Regions from separate parts of the Massilia oculi genome, predicted to be linked through region 1. Evidence: predicted binding sites of a transcription regulator. Region 1 holds the regulator's gene; the other holds the start of a gene.

Region 1 (7,201 bases):
CGGGCCGGAATCGGCGCGCAGGGTCGTCGGGTTGAACGTGTGCTTGTTTTCCATGTGCAGCTTGAGCCGCTCGGGCGAGCAGCCCGTGTAGCCGATGGTCCAGCACGAGCGGTTGATCTCGCGCAGGATGTCCTCGACCACCGGCTCGTTGTGCACCACCTTGATGTTCTTCACCAGTTCGTCGGCGAAGCCCAGCTTGCGCGCGAACAGGTACATGATCTCGTGGTCGGTCTTGCACTCGAACAGCGGCTGGATCACCCGTTCGCGCCACTGGATCGAGCGGTTGGAGGCCGTGCACGAGCCCTGGGTCTCGAACTGCGAGGCGGCCGGCAACAGGTAGACGCCGTCGCTGCGGCCATGCATCGCCGCCGTCATGCTCGGATAGGGGTCGATCACCACCATCATGTCGAGCTTTTGCATCGCCGCCTTCATGTCCGGCAGGCGGGTCTGGCTGTTCGGCGCGTGGCCCCAGTAGAACACGGCGCGCAGATTGCTCGGCTGGTCGATGAACTGGTTTTCCTCGTTGACCGCATCGAACCAGCGCGACACCGTGATGCCGGGCTTTTCCATCAGCTCCTTGGAGCCGAAGCGCGACTTGATCCACTCGTAGTCGACGCCCCAGACCGCGGCGAAATGCTTCCAGGCGCCTTCGGCCAGGCCATAGTAGCCGGGCAGCGAATCGCCGTTGGGGCCGACGTCGGTGGCGCCCTGGACGTTGTCGTGGCCACGGTAGATATTGGCGCCGCCGCCGGGAATGCCGATATTGCCCAGCGCCAGTTGCAGGATCGACAGCGCGCGCACATTGGCGGTACCGACGTGGTGCTGGGTGATGCCCATGCACCAGACCACGGACGATGGACGGTTGGTGGCCAGCATCTCGGCCGCCATGCGCACCGCCGATTCCGGTACACCTGTGACGTCCGACACTTTATCTGGCGTCCATTTCATGACTTCGGCGCGCACGTCCTCCATGCCCCAGGTGCGCTCTTCGATGAACTTCTTGTCTTCCCAGCCGTTATGGAAGATATGCCACAGGATGCCCCACACCAGCGGGATGTCGGTGCCGGGCCGCACGCGCACATAGTGGTCGGCGAAGCGCGCCGTGCGTGTGAAGCGCGGATCGATGACGATCATCTTGGCGCCCAGCTCCTTGGCGTGCAGGAAGTGCAGCATCGAGATCGGGTGCGCCTCGGCCGGGTTGGAGCCGATGAACAGCACCGCCTTGCTGTGGTGCAGGTCATTGAACGAGTTGGTCATCGCCCCGTAGCCGAAGGTCTGGGCCACGCCGGCAACGGTGGTCGAGTGACAGATGCGGGCCTGGTGGTCGCAGTTGTTGGTGCCGAAGAACGATACCCATTTGCGCAGCAGATAGGCCTGCTCGTTGTTGTGCTTGGAGCTGCCGATCACCATCAGCGCATCGGGCCCGGCTTCCTTGCGCAGTTGCAGGAGCTTGTCACCGATCTCGTCGATCGCCTGGTCCCAGGAGATGCGCTGGTATTTGCCATTGACCAGCTTCATCGGATAGCGCAGGCGGTGCTCGCCGAAGGCGTGCTCGCGCACCGAGGCGCCCTTCGCGCAATGGGCGCCCATATTGATCGGCGAATCGAAGGCGGCCTCTTGCCGCACCCAGACGCCGTTGGCGACGACGGCATCGACCGAGCAGCCGACCGAGCAGTGGCTGCATACCGTCCGCTTGACCTCGGTGGGCACCGGGGACTCCGCGACCGGATCGGCCTGTGCCGGTTCGATCACGTTCAGCGGCAGTTGGCGCGCCAGGGCGCCGGCGCCGGCGGCGACGCCGGCGCCGACCAGGAAGCGGCGCCGTTTCAAGGCGTTGTCGCGCGTGGACTTGACCAGTGACATGGGGATTCCTCTGCTTGCCTACCAGTAGGCGGCGGTCTCGTAGTAACGGCGGATGTGATCCGTCTCGTGGTAGCCGCGCTTGGCCTTGGGGTCCGGCGCGGCCGGGGCGGCCTCGGGCGCAGCGGCCGCCGGGGCGGCGGCGGCCACCACCAGCGCGCCCAGCGGCGCGGCTTTCAGGAAGCCGCGACGCGCCGGGTCGGGCCGGTCATGGACTTGTGGATCATGCTTGCTCATCGGTTTCCTCTCCTACTCCAAAGCTTTCCGCCTCGATTGCCAGGAATGCCTGGGCGAAGCGCGCGACCAGGCGGTAGTAATTGGCGCCTTCGGCACCGGCGATGTCGTCCAGCGCGCGCATGCACCAGCTGCCGACGTGGACCTCGAAGAAGTGCCGCTGCACCGCCAGCGGCTGGCGCCGGACGCCGGGTGCGCCGGCCACCAGCACGCGCATCGTCTCGCACAGCGCGCCGAGGTGGTCCTCGAACTCTCCCCTGCCCCGGATGCGCGCCAGGCCGAGCCGGGCCAGGTCTGCGCGCAACTGCGCGAGCGGCGTGTCGTTCATGTAGCCGGCCAGGTAGCGCGAGCCGTACGGGTCGACCGGCGGCGTGCCGATGCTGACGAACAGCGCGCTGAATTCATCGTGGACGACCTGGGCATCCATGACGCCGGACGCCACGGTCAACTGGTCCCAGGCGCGTTCGAGCGCCGGGTCACCGCCCTCGGCCAGGATGGGATCGCTGGACGCGAGCGCATCGAGCAGCGCGGCGTCGGGCGCGGCCAGCAGCAGGCGGGAGAGCAAGGCATACAGGTCCGCCCTGGCCTGGTCTTCTGCTCCCGGCGGCATCTCCGGGCGCACGATGACGGTGGCAATGGCGCTGCGATCGGGTAGGCTCGTGCTTGTCGATGACACTGGGGAACACTCCAGTTGTTCAATTTATATGGGGGAGTGTAGACCTCGCAGCATATCGCGTGCGCACAGTTGCCCGCACGGCCAACCGATGCAGCCGGGGTAGCCCAGGGCGCCGACGGACTGTAACGCAACGAAATATTTCTTATACGCAAATAAATGGCATCAGTTTGCCGAGATAAACGTCTCAACACGTCTATAATCCCGCTGTAACCGAACCAAGCGACGATCCCTCATGAGCCACTCCCTGTCCCGGCAATCCGGGCCGCCTCTCAATATCCACGCGCTCAAGTCCTGCGGCCAGTGCAGCATGCACCAGCTGTGCCTGCCGATGGGACTGGAAGACGCCGAGATCGACCGCCTGGACAAGATCATCGGCCGTCGCCGCCGCATGGAGCGCGACGAGCGCCTGTACGGCGTGGGCGAGCCGTTCCGCAACCTGTATGCGGTGCGCTTCGGGCACTTCAAGACCTACCAGGTGAACGCCGCCGGTGAAGCGCAGATCACCGGCTTCCAGATGGCCGGCGAGCTGCTGGGCATGGACGCGATCAGCGGCACCCACCATTGCGACGCGGTGGCGCTGGAAGATTCCGAGGTGTGCGAGATCCCGTTCGCGCGCCTGGAAGACCTGTTCGGCGAAGTGCCGACCCTGCTGCGCCACTTCCACCGCATCATGAGCCAGGAAATCACGCGCGAGCAGAACGTCATGCTCCTGCTCGGCAATATGCGCGCCGAGCAGCGCTTCGCCGTGTTCCTGGTCAATCTGTCGGCGCGCTATGCCACCCGTGGCTATTCCGCCAACCGCTTCCAGCTGCGCATGTCGCGCGAAGACATCGGCAACTACCTGGGCCTGACCATCGAGAGCATCAGCCGCCTGCTGTCGCGTTTCAAAAAGCAGGGCTGGCTCGAGGTCGACAAGCGCGAAGTGACCCTGCTCGATCCGGTCAAGCTGAAGGCGCTGGCGGCCGGCACCGATGCGTGCAGCCCGATGGCCTGATACGGCATGACGCCCGACCTGCACCTGCGCAGCTACGACCGCGTGCACTGGGGCGACCGCCATGACTTCGCCCAGCTGGTGCTGCCGGTGCACGGCGAAGTCATGCTCGACATCGAGGAGCGGCGCGGCCGGCTCGATCCCCTGCATGGCGCGCTGGTCGCGCCTGGCGCCTGGCATGCGCAATCGAGCCCGGGCGCGAACGGCTCCCTGATCGTCGACCTCGACGGCGCCGCCTTCGACAACGGCCCCTGGCAGCGCCTGCTGGAACAGCCCTTCGTCACCCTCGGCCCCGCCCCGCGCAAGCTGGTCGAGTTCATGGGACTGATGGCCCGGGAGTCCGCCCCGCCCCATTCGCTGGTGCGGGGCTGGGTGCCGCTGCTGCTCGACACCCTGAGCCTGGACGCGCCGCGCGCCACCTCGCGCCTGGCCGCTCTGCTGGCGCGCATCGAGGCCGCGCCCGGACTGGCCTGGAGCACCGAATCGATGGCGCGCGCCGCCAACCTGAGCGTCAGCCGCCTGCACGCGCTGTTTCGCGAAGAACTGGACAGCACACCGCATGCCTGGTTGCTGAACTGCCGCCTCGACCGTGCACGCGGCCTGCTGACCCACAGCGCGCGCAGCGTGGCCGACATCGCCCTCGCCTGCGGCTTCTCGGACCAGGCCAGCCTGACGCGGGCGATGCGCCGGGTGCTCGATACCACGCCCGCCGCGTGTCGGCGCGCAGCTCGGGAGAATCCGCCAAAACCGCAGTAGTCCCGGCCAAGACCGGGCGCATGTCCACATCAGAAAATCTCCACTCAAAAGGAGATTCATCATGTACACCGCTACTGGCGCGGGCGGCCTGTCCCGCTCCACCCTGCCCGGCATCGGCGCCGGGATCGCCGCCGGCGCGCTCTGGGGCCTGGTCTTCCTGGCCCCGGAACTGGCGCCCAAATTCCCGCCGATCCAGCTCTCGGCCGGACGCTACCTGGCCTATGGCCTGGTCGCCGCCATCCTGATCGCCCCGAGCCTGGGACGGCTGCGCCGCCACCTCGGCTGGCCGGCCTGGCGCACCCTGATCTGGCTCAGCCTCACCGGCAACATCGTCTATTACCTGTTCCTCGCCAATGCGGTGCAGCTGGGCGGCGTCGCCATGGCCTCGATCGTGATCGGCCTGCTGCCGATCGCGGTCACCCTGGTGGGATCGCGCGACCGTCATGCCGTGCCGCTGCGCCGTCTGTTGCCGTCACTCCTGCTGAGCGGCGCGGGTCTCGCCTGCATCGGCTGGGAGTCGCTGTCGGCGTCCGGGCCCGGCTCGCTGGCCGGCCTGGCCTGCGCCTTCGGCGCGCTGGTGTCGTGGACCATCTTCGCGGTGCACAACAGCCGCTGGCTGGCGCGCATCGAGGGGATTTCGTCGCATGAGTGGAATCTGCTGGTGGGCGTGGTGACCGGGCTGATGGCGCTGGCGCTGGCGGTGCCGGCCTTCGTGCTGGCGCCGGGCCAGCATACCCTGCCGGCCTGGCTGGAGTTCGGCGCGCTGGTCAGCGCGGTCGCCATCCTGTGCTCGGTGGTCGGCAACGCCCTGTGGAACCACGCCAGCCGCGCGCTGCCCCTGAGCCTGATGGGCCAGATGATCGTGTTCGAGACGATCTTCGCGGCCCTGTATGGCTTTTTGTGGGAAGCGCGCTGGCCGACCGGGTTCGAGACGGCTGCGCTGGCCTTGCTGATGGCGGGCGTCATCTCATGCGCCTCCGCGCACCGGGACACGCATTAAGCGCCTGAAATCAGGCATCCGCCTCATAGGCAGTGCGCATGTCGGGCGCTCCGGGTTCAGCGCCGCACCGACAGCCCGAACGCCAGGCCCAGATCGGGCGTATGTCCATTCAGCCCACGCACCACCATCGCATCGACCTGGCAGTTCCTGTTCAGTCGCCAGCTCACGCCGGCGTCTGCCTGCACCCGATCGCCGCCATGCGATGCGGAAGCGATCTGCGGCGCCGCCACTTCGAGGAATCCCTGGAGGCGTTCGGTGAATTTCTTGCCCAGCGACGCCGCCAGGATGCCGTAGCGGTAGCGCGCGCCTTCATCGTCCACGTCGGCTCCGACGCCCGGCGTCACGGCCAACGACCAGCCTTTCGGCAGCTCCCACTCGGCCGCCAGCACCAGTTGGGGCAGGACGCCCTTGACCCGCAGCGCCGAACTACCGCTTGGCAGCGCCACTGTGCCGATCAGCCCCAGGGCCGGATGCACTCCCTCCCCGTCGGCAAAGCGCCGCTTGAACCCGACCGACGCGGCATTCCAGCCCGCAGTCGTGGTGTGCGCACGGGTAGCCGGATCGCGCTCGTGCTCGATGCTGCGGCCCTCGGTCTCGACGCGCAGTTCGGTCGTGTCGCCCACGCCGATACGCAGCAGCGCCGGCGTGCTCAAGCTGCGCACGTGCAGGTCGTCGTTGCGCTGGCGATCCCAGTTGACGCCAATCTCGAGCTGCAGGCGGCCGTCCCCGACCACCTGGCTGGAGTTGGCGACGTTGGGGCGATCGGGATTGATGGCGTCGCCGTCATCGGCGTGGGCGAACTGGGCGCCGCAAGCCAGCATCAGGAGAGCTGCCTGACGGCGCAGGCACGTGAGGGGTGGGGGTGGCGGAAAAATCATACGATTGGATGGACAAGAATGAACGTGGCAAGCGAAGGCCGAACCGGCCATCGCACCCCGGCCATTCTACGCTGTCGTTGCGCAGTTGCCCGCTTCACGGGTAGCGCCGGCCACTTGCGCAAGGCCGGCTGCGCCGCCACGGCAAGCCAAGGGAGCGCCAGCCGCGCCGCGCCGGGGCACGTCGCGCTACCTCGGGCTTTTCACATGACCCGGCCGCAGCGCGACCGTAAGATCGGCCGCGTTCGACCAACCGTCCACGAAAAACGCCATGAAACCACGTCGCTCCCTCGTCATCCTCTTCTCCACCCTGCTGCTCGCGACCACCCCGCACGTGGCCGGCGCCTCCATCCTGCCGGACGTCCCCGACATCAAGGCCGTCACCGACTATCGCCCGAAGATCCCGCTGCGTGTGTACACCGCCGACAAGGTCCTGATCGGCGAATTCGGCGCCGAGCGGCGCGAGTTCGTCGCGATCGCCAAGGTGCCGGCGCTGCTCAAGTCGGCCGTGCTGGCGATCGAGGACACCCGCTTCTACGAGCACGGCGGGGTCGACTGGATCCGCGCGCTTGGTGCGGCCAAGGCCAATATCGGCGACTTCGGCAGCCAGGGCGCGTCCACCATCACGATGCAGGTCGCGCGCAACTTCTTTCTGTCGCGCGACAAGACAATGCCGCGCAAGCTGCTTGAAGTCGCCCTCGCCTGGAAGATCGAAAAGGCGCTCTCCAAGGACCAGATCCTCGAGGTCTACCTGAACCAGATCTATCTCGGCCAGCGCGCCTACGGCTTCGCCAGCGCGGCGCGCACCT
Region 2 (7,201 bases), 2.6 Mb from region 1:
GTACTCCGCCGCCTTGATGCGTTGCGGCTCGGCGTAGACGCCGGTGCGCCCGCCGAGCGTGCGCGCTTCGAGCTCGCCGATGCCGATCGCCAGCAGGTAGGAAGGAATCGGCTGCGGCATATTGAACTTCCAGCCTCCCTTGCCGGTGGCCTTCATGTCGTTATCGGCGCTCATCACCACGCGCAGGCCTTGCGGCGCCTCGATGCGCGCGCTGTAGGTGAAGCGCACCGCCGGCGTATCCTGGATTGGCACCCAGGAGCGGGCATTGATCGCCTGCGACTGGCTGAACATGAACGGGTGCTTGCCCGACATCGTCTGCACCGGCTGAAGCCATTGCAACGCGGTGGCGGTCGGCGCGGTGCGGTAGTGGATGCGCACCTTCTTCTGCTGGCCCGGCAGCTTGACGTGCAGCGGCTGGCCCTTTTCTTCGTCAAACTTGCCGAGCGAGTAGTCGGCCTTGCGCCAGGCGCCTTTCGCATCCTGCGCCTCGATCTTCGAGATCGTCAGCTCGCGCGTATCCAGGTCGAGCGTGGTCGCCTTCTTGTCCAGCCAGTCGAGGGTCAGCTCGGCATAGCCATCCAGGCTTTTCTTCGCGAAGTCGGCCTTCAGGTCCAGGTGCAGCGCCGTGGTCTTGACCTGGTCGTACCTGGCGTAGCTGAGGGGATCGAGGGCGAAGGCGTAGGCGCTCCAGGCGCTCAGGAGGGCTGCGGTGCTCGCGCGCAGCAGGGTGCTTTTGTTCATGGTCTCTCGCAGGGAAGGTCGGCCCGGCAGGCCGAGGCGGGTGCAGGATAGCATGCAGGCCAGGCCAGCGAAAGCGCGCCGCCCGCCCCTTCGCGCAGGATAAATACGCATGCCGCGGCGCAGCGACCGGGCCGCCTCTGCTATGATCGCGCCCTTCCTCCTGCTGTTTGCTCATCCGACTGATGGACGCCTTTCTCGTCTCGACCGGCATCGTGGGCCTCGCCGAGATCGGCGACAAGACCCAGTTGCTGGCTTTCCTGCTCGCCGCGCGCTTTCGCCGCCCCCTGCCGATCGTGTTCGGCATTTTTGTCGCGACCGTGGCCAACCACGCCTTCGCCGCCGCCGTCGGCGCCCTCGTCAGCGAGCTGCTGGGCCCCGGCGTGATGCGCTGGGTGCTGGGACTGTCCTTCCTGGGGATGGCCGCCTGGGTATTGACGCCGGACGAGATCGACGCCGAGGAAGCGCAGCTGGCGAAGTACGGCGTGTTCCTGACCACCCTGATCGCCTTTTTTGTCGCCGAGATGGGCGACAAGACCCAGGTCGCCACCGTGGCGCTGGCCGCGCGCTACGAGTCGATGGCCGCCATCGTCGCCGGCACCACCTTCGGCATGATGCTGGCCAACGTGCCGGCCGTGTACTTCGGCGAACGCATCGCGAACCGCGTGCCGCTCAAGCTGGTGCATGGCATCGCTGCGCTGATCTTCGCGGTGCTCGGCATCGCGACCCTGCTGGGGATGGGCGAAGGACTGGGGTTCTAGTCTTCCTGCATGACCCATACCGGCGCCGACCACAGCACGTTGCCGTCGTCCTGGGTCACTTTCGCATAATAGAAGTGGGCGCCCGGGCTCGGGGTGAAGGTCGTCTCGGCCTGGTCCGACGTCTGCGTGACCGTGCCCTTGCGGCCCGGGACGCCTTCCATGATCGCGACCGAGGCCGCCTTCCGGCCGGTTGAACTGGCAAAGTTCGCCACCAGCGCGAGCGGTCCGCGATTGGTGAAGCGCTCGCCCATCAGGCGGCCGTTCGCGGTCAGGACCAGCTGCGAATCCTTGTCCATCGTCGCGAACACGCGGCGCGCCTTGAGCGCCTCGACGAACGACGCGCGGTTCAGGGCCGTGCCGTTCGGCAGCAGCACGCCGGTGCGGTTGGTGAACGACGCGCCCCAGTTGGCGCAGTGGTTGTCCTGGTTGGTGCTGAAGGCCAGGCGATAGCCCGCCTCCAGCAGCCGGTTGCAGGCGCCTTCGAAATTGCTGCGGCGGGTCTCGGTCTCGCTGACGTTGGTCGAGAAGGCGGTGCTGTTCATCACCTCGCACAGCGCCATCGCTTCGCCGCCATCCTCGGTATGGGCCAGCGGCACGCCATCGACCTGGAACTGGCCCGAGTGCGCCGGATGGTTGAACTGCCCCACCCAGCCGCGCTCGCGCATCAGCGTGTACAGCGCCGCGTAGTCGCCCTTGGGCGTGCGCGTGTCGGCCATCAGCTCGCCCCTGGCATTGGTCTCCCAGCCCAGCAGCTCGTCGCTGTTGAAGATGTTGATATGGCCGCCGTTGCTGATGACGCCCCATTCCAGGCCGTACACCGCGAGGAAATCCGGGTGCTTCCTGGAGAAGCCCGCTGCGCTTTCCAGGCCGGCGCGGTACAGGGCCTTGGCGGCGGCGGGGTCGGCGTCCGGCGCGCTGCCTTCGGAGCCGTCGTACATGTGGTTGTGTTCGGAGGCGACCAGGATGCCGAGGCCGCGCCCGCGCGCATAGGCGAAGGCATCGATCGGGCCGTGCGGCGACTCCAGTGGCGACTGGGCGCCCTTGCACTCCGCGATGTCGGCGCCGCCGTCGCTGTGATTGGTCTGGCTGTGCAGGTTGCCGAGATAGACCGTGTAGGGCAGCGCGCCCGGCGCCGCAACGGCCGCCGGCTCGAAGGCGCGCGGCAGCGGCGAAAACGCCGGCATGGCAGGCAGCAGAGGCGCGCCGACCGCGATCTGCCAGTCCTGCTCGATTTGCTCATGGGCGTCGCCGCGCACGGTCGCGCGCAGCCGGACGCGGTAGATGCCGCTCGGCGCCGGAGACAATCCCAGGCGGCCGGACCAGGGCACGGCCACCGTCATTTCATTGCCCGTGAACGGCGCCGCGCCGCGCCAGCGCAGGGCGACGCGGCCGTCTGGCCGGACCAGTTCCACCCGCCAGTCGACGGTGTCTGTCCGCGCCAGGCCGGGATAGGCGAACTGCAGGGTGAAAGTCCGCCCCTGGGCCGCGCCGGCCTGGAACGGCGCGAGCAGGGTGGCTTCGAATTCCTGATGTTCTGCGGGGGCGGCTTGCGCCAGGCTGCAGCACAGCGACAGGGCCAGGAGTGGGGGCAGGAGTGAGGATTTCATGATGCAATTTTTGCAATTTCATGCCTCAGTCATCTTGAGCAGCCTCCCTTAAAAATTGTCATTTCGTCCATTTATTTTGATGAATTTCAATCATGGCAACTTGCCACGAGCCGGATAGCCGTTTATGTTGGCAGCCTCATGATCGACAAGCTCGAAATCACCCACCTGCGCACGCTCGACGCCCTGAACCGCTTCGACACCATCTCGGCGGCGGCCGAGCACCTGGACGTCTCGCAACAGGCAGTCAGCCTGCAGCTGAAGAAGATCCGCACCATTCTGGGCGACCCGTTGTTCGTGCGCACCGGCCAGGGCATGGCGCCGACGCCCTATGCGAAGCTGATCGCGCCCCACATCGGCCAGGTGCTGGCGCAGCTGAACGGCATTCCCCTGCCCTTCGAGGTCCGGCCCGAGCAGGCCGAGCGCACGCTGGTGGTCTCGGGCACCGACTACACCCAGAAGGTGATCGTGGCCGACCTGGTGCGCATGCTGCGGTGCGAGGCGCCGAGGGTGAAGGTGGCGGTGGTCGACATCGAGGTCAGCGCCCTCACCCGCAAGCTGCACCAGGGCGAGATCGACCTGATTTTCACGGTGGACGGTTACGTCGCGCCCGGGCTGGTAACGCAGCCCCTGTTCCTCGAGCAGTACCGCTGCGTCACCGGCAACCGCGCGCTGGCCGGCGGCGGCGTCATGTCGCTCGAAAAGCTGGTGGAGCACGACTTCATCGTCACCAATCCGGGCATGGCCAGTTTCACGGGATCGGCCGACGGCTGGTTCGCGCGCCAGGGATTGCAGCGCCGGGTCGTGGCGTCGGCGCCGTCCTTCTTCATGGCGCTGGAATACCTGAAGGGATCGGACCTGGTCGCGTTCATGCCATCGCGCCTGCTGCCCTGCGAGGGAGTATTCGAGATCGGGCTGCCCAAGTACCCGCCGGGCTATCAGGTGGTGGCCGCCCACCATCCGAATGCGCAGAACGATTCCTTCATCACCTGGGTGCTGGAGCGGGTCGGCTCCCGCCTCGCATCGACTACTCTTGTATCAGCTACAAGCCGCGCTTGATTGCGGCGACCGGTGCGCATGCCTAAGCTGGCGCCTTTCAAAGCAAAGGAAACCGCATGAGCATCGAACGCATCAATCCGCCCGCGCTGTACGACGGCGCCCCGCATGGCCTGTCCCACGCGACCATCGATCACGAAACCGGCCTGGTGTTCGTGTCGGGCCAGGTCGACTGGGATCGTGAGTACAAGGTCAGGCACACCACCCTGGCCGGGCAAACCGAAGGCGCGGCGCGCAACCTGATCGCGGTGCTGGCGGCCGCCGGATCCTCGGTCGAGCAGATCCTGCAGCTGCGCGTCTACGTGCGCGGCGAGATCGGCGAGCACCTGGAGACGGTGGCGCCGATCCTGGTGCGGCATCTCGGCCTGCCGCGCCCGGCCCTGACCGGCATCGGCGTGGCCTCGCTGGCGTCGCCCGATACCCTGGTCGAAATCGAAGCGGTGGCCAAGCGCCGCGCACCAAATGTTTAGTAAACCGGCTAAACATATGGGCTGAAACACGGTAAGGATTGCCCGGAAACCGGTCTCCACATATAAGTTGCACTTGGGTATAGTGCAAAAAAACAGGCGGCGTCGTTGCCGCCACATGTGGAGACCTCATGACGGCCAGACTCAACTTCGGACAACTCTCGATCGCCGCCGGTGCGGCATTCCTGTTTAGTGCAGTTCCCGCCCTGGCCGCCCCGCCGGGCAGCCCGGCCGAAGCCGTGGACGTCTTCATCGGCACCGGCGGCGACGGCCACACCTTCCCCGGCGCCAGCCGCCCCTTCGGCATGGTGCAGCTCAGCCCCGACACCCAGCACCGCCACTTCCGCCAGAGCTATCCCTGGGCCTCGGGCTACAACTACGCCGACAGCTCGATCCTCGGCTTCTCGCACACTCACTTCTCGGGCAGCGGCCACTCCGACCTGGGCGACGTGCTCCTGATGCCCTATAGCGGCGAGACCAAGCTGGAGCCGGGCTATCCGGAGCGTCCGTTCTCGGGCTACCGTTCGCGCTTCTCGCACGACCAGGAAAAGGCCGAACCCGGCTACTACGCCGTGCGCCTGAAGGATCATGAAGTCGACGTCGAGCTGACCGCCAGCGAGCGCGTGGGACTGCACCGCTATAAATTCAAGGCCGGCGAGCCGGCCAAGGTGCTGCTCGACCTGCGCACCAGCATCTACAACTACGACGAGAAGAACCTGTGGGCGCGCCTGCGCGTGCGCAACAGCACCACCATCACCGGCATGCGCGAGACGCGCGGCTGGGCGCCCGGCCGCCAGGTGCACTTCGCGATCCAGTTCTCGCGCCCGATCGACACCCGCCAGCTGCTGAACCGCGAAGAAGCGATCCCCTACCGCGGCTTCGCCCCGCCCGGCAAGACCCCGGCAGATAAAGCGCTGGTCGAAGGCAAGCAGCTGATGGCCGACTTCAACTTCGGCGTGCCGCAGGACGGCACGCTGCTGGTGAAGGTCGCCCTGTCGGCGGTGAGCGAAGACAATGCGATCGCCAACCTGGCCGAGATGCCGGGCTGGGACTTCGACCAGGAGCGCGAGCGCGCCGGCAAGGCCTGGAACGACGCGCTGGGCGCGGTGAAGGTCGAAGCCGAAGGCCCGATGCGCACCAAGTTCTATACCGCCCTGTACCACACCATGCTGGCGCCGTCGCTGTTCATGGACCTCGACGGCAGCTACCGCGGCCCGGACAACCAGGTGCACAAGGCGAAGAACTTCCGCTTCCACTCGACCTTCTCGCTGTGGGACACCTACCGCGCGCTGCACCCGCTGCTCACCATCGTCGCACCCGAGCAGCGCAACGCCGACTTCGTCAACTCGCTGATCGCCTCGCAGCAGCACAGCCCCTACGGCATCCTGCCGGTATGGCAGTTCCATGGCCTGGAGACCTGGTGCATGATCGGCTACCACGCGGTGCCGGTGATCGCCGACGCCTACATGAAAGGCATCCGCGGCTTCGACGCCGACAAGGCCCTGGCCGCGATGACGGCCAGCGCCGAATACGGTCCCTACGGCGGCCTGGAACACTATATGAAGCTGGGCTACGTGCCGATCGACCTCGAGAAGGAAGCGGCATCGAAGACCGTCGAATACGCCTTCGACGACTGGACCATCGCGCGCATGGCCGAGAAGATGGGCAAGAAGGATGTTGCGGCCCGCTACTACAAGCGCGCCCAGAACTACCGCAACGTGTTCGACAAGGAGACCGGCTTCATCCGCGCCCGCAAGTCCACCGGCGAATTCCGCACCCCGTTCAACCCGGAGCAGTCGAACTTCGGCAGCGACTATACCGAGGGCAGCGCCTGGCAGTATTCCTGGTATATGCCGCACGATAATGCCGGCCTGATCTCCTTCCTGGGCGGCGACACCAGGCTGGTGGAGAAGATCGACCAGGTGTTCGACGCCAAGGTCGACGAGACCGTGTACGCCCACATGGAAGACATCTCGGGCCTGATCGGCCACTACGCCCACGGCAACGAGCCTTCGCACCACGTGGCCTACCTGTACAACTACGCCGGCGCGCCATGGCGCACGCAGGAACGCCTGGCCAACATCATGGCCAGCCAGTACAGCGACAAGCCGGACGGCCTGTCGGGCAACGACGACCTGGGCCAGATGTCGGCCTGGTTCGCCTTCACCGCGCTCGGCTTCTATCCGGTGGCCCCGGCCAGCAACGAGTACGTGATCGGCCGCCCCTTCCTGGACAAGGCGACCCTGAACCTGCCGAACGGGAAGCGCTTCACGGTGCGCGCCGACAATCTCTCGAGCGGCAACGGCTACATCGGCCGCGTGACCCTGAACGGCAAGCCCTTGATGCGCACCTTCATCCGCCACGAGGACATCATGGCCGGCGGCGAACTGGTGTTCACCATGCAGGCCACGCCGAACAAGGACTGGGGCAAGGAGCAGAACGCCCGCCCCTACACCCAGACCAGATATTGACGAAGGAAAGCGCGCCATGGCCGTTACGATCCGCGACATCGCCCGCGCCACGGGCTACTCGATCGGCACGGTCTCGCGCGCACTGAAGAACCAGGACGGCCTGA

The links. Region 1 encodes FNR, which switches genes on or off when oxygen is low (the NO sensors DNR and NnrR bind a similar motif). Its sites were predicted from a motif close to TTGATNNNNATCAA; they were not measured.
Region 2: a site for FNR is predicted at 3,183-3,196, ahead of DIR46_RS12205 (CehA/McbA family metallohydrolase). Genes of this name have one in related genera too.

What each region holds. Positions count from the first base shown of each region.
Region 1 covers NZ_CP029343.1:5,230,454-5,237,654, reverse strand. Annotated here, with positions in the region: gene DIR46_RS23555 (formate dehydrogenase subunit alpha) at 1-1,863, opposite strand, end outside; gene DIR46_RS23550 (formate dehydrogenase) at 1,882-2,097, opposite strand; gene DIR46_RS23545 (TorD/DmsD family molecular chaperone) at 2,084-2,770, opposite strand; gene fnr (fumarate/nitrate reduction transcriptional regulator Fnr) at 3,003-3,764, shown strand; gene DIR46_RS23535 (AraC family transcriptional regulator) at 3,771-4,517, shown strand; gene DIR46_RS23530 (DMT family transporter) at 4,579-5,517, shown strand; gene DIR46_RS23525 (transporter) at 5,574-6,338, opposite strand; gene DIR46_RS23520 (penicillin-binding protein 1A) at 6,664-7,201, shown strand, end outside.
Region 2 covers NZ_CP029343.1:2,636,091-2,643,291, forward strand. Annotated here, with positions in the region: gene DIR46_RS12195 (M1 family metallopeptidase) at 1-741, opposite strand, end outside; gene DIR46_RS12200 (TMEM165/GDT1 family protein) at 924-1,499, shown strand; gene DIR46_RS12205 (CehA/McbA family metallohydrolase) at 1,496-3,106, opposite strand; gene DIR46_RS12210 (LysR family transcriptional regulator) at 3,245-4,162, shown strand; gene DIR46_RS12215 (RidA family protein) at 4,219-4,629, shown strand; gene DIR46_RS12220 (GH92 family glycosyl hydrolase) at 4,758-7,097, shown strand; gene DIR46_RS12225 (LacI family DNA-binding transcriptional regulator) at 7,114-7,201, shown strand, end outside.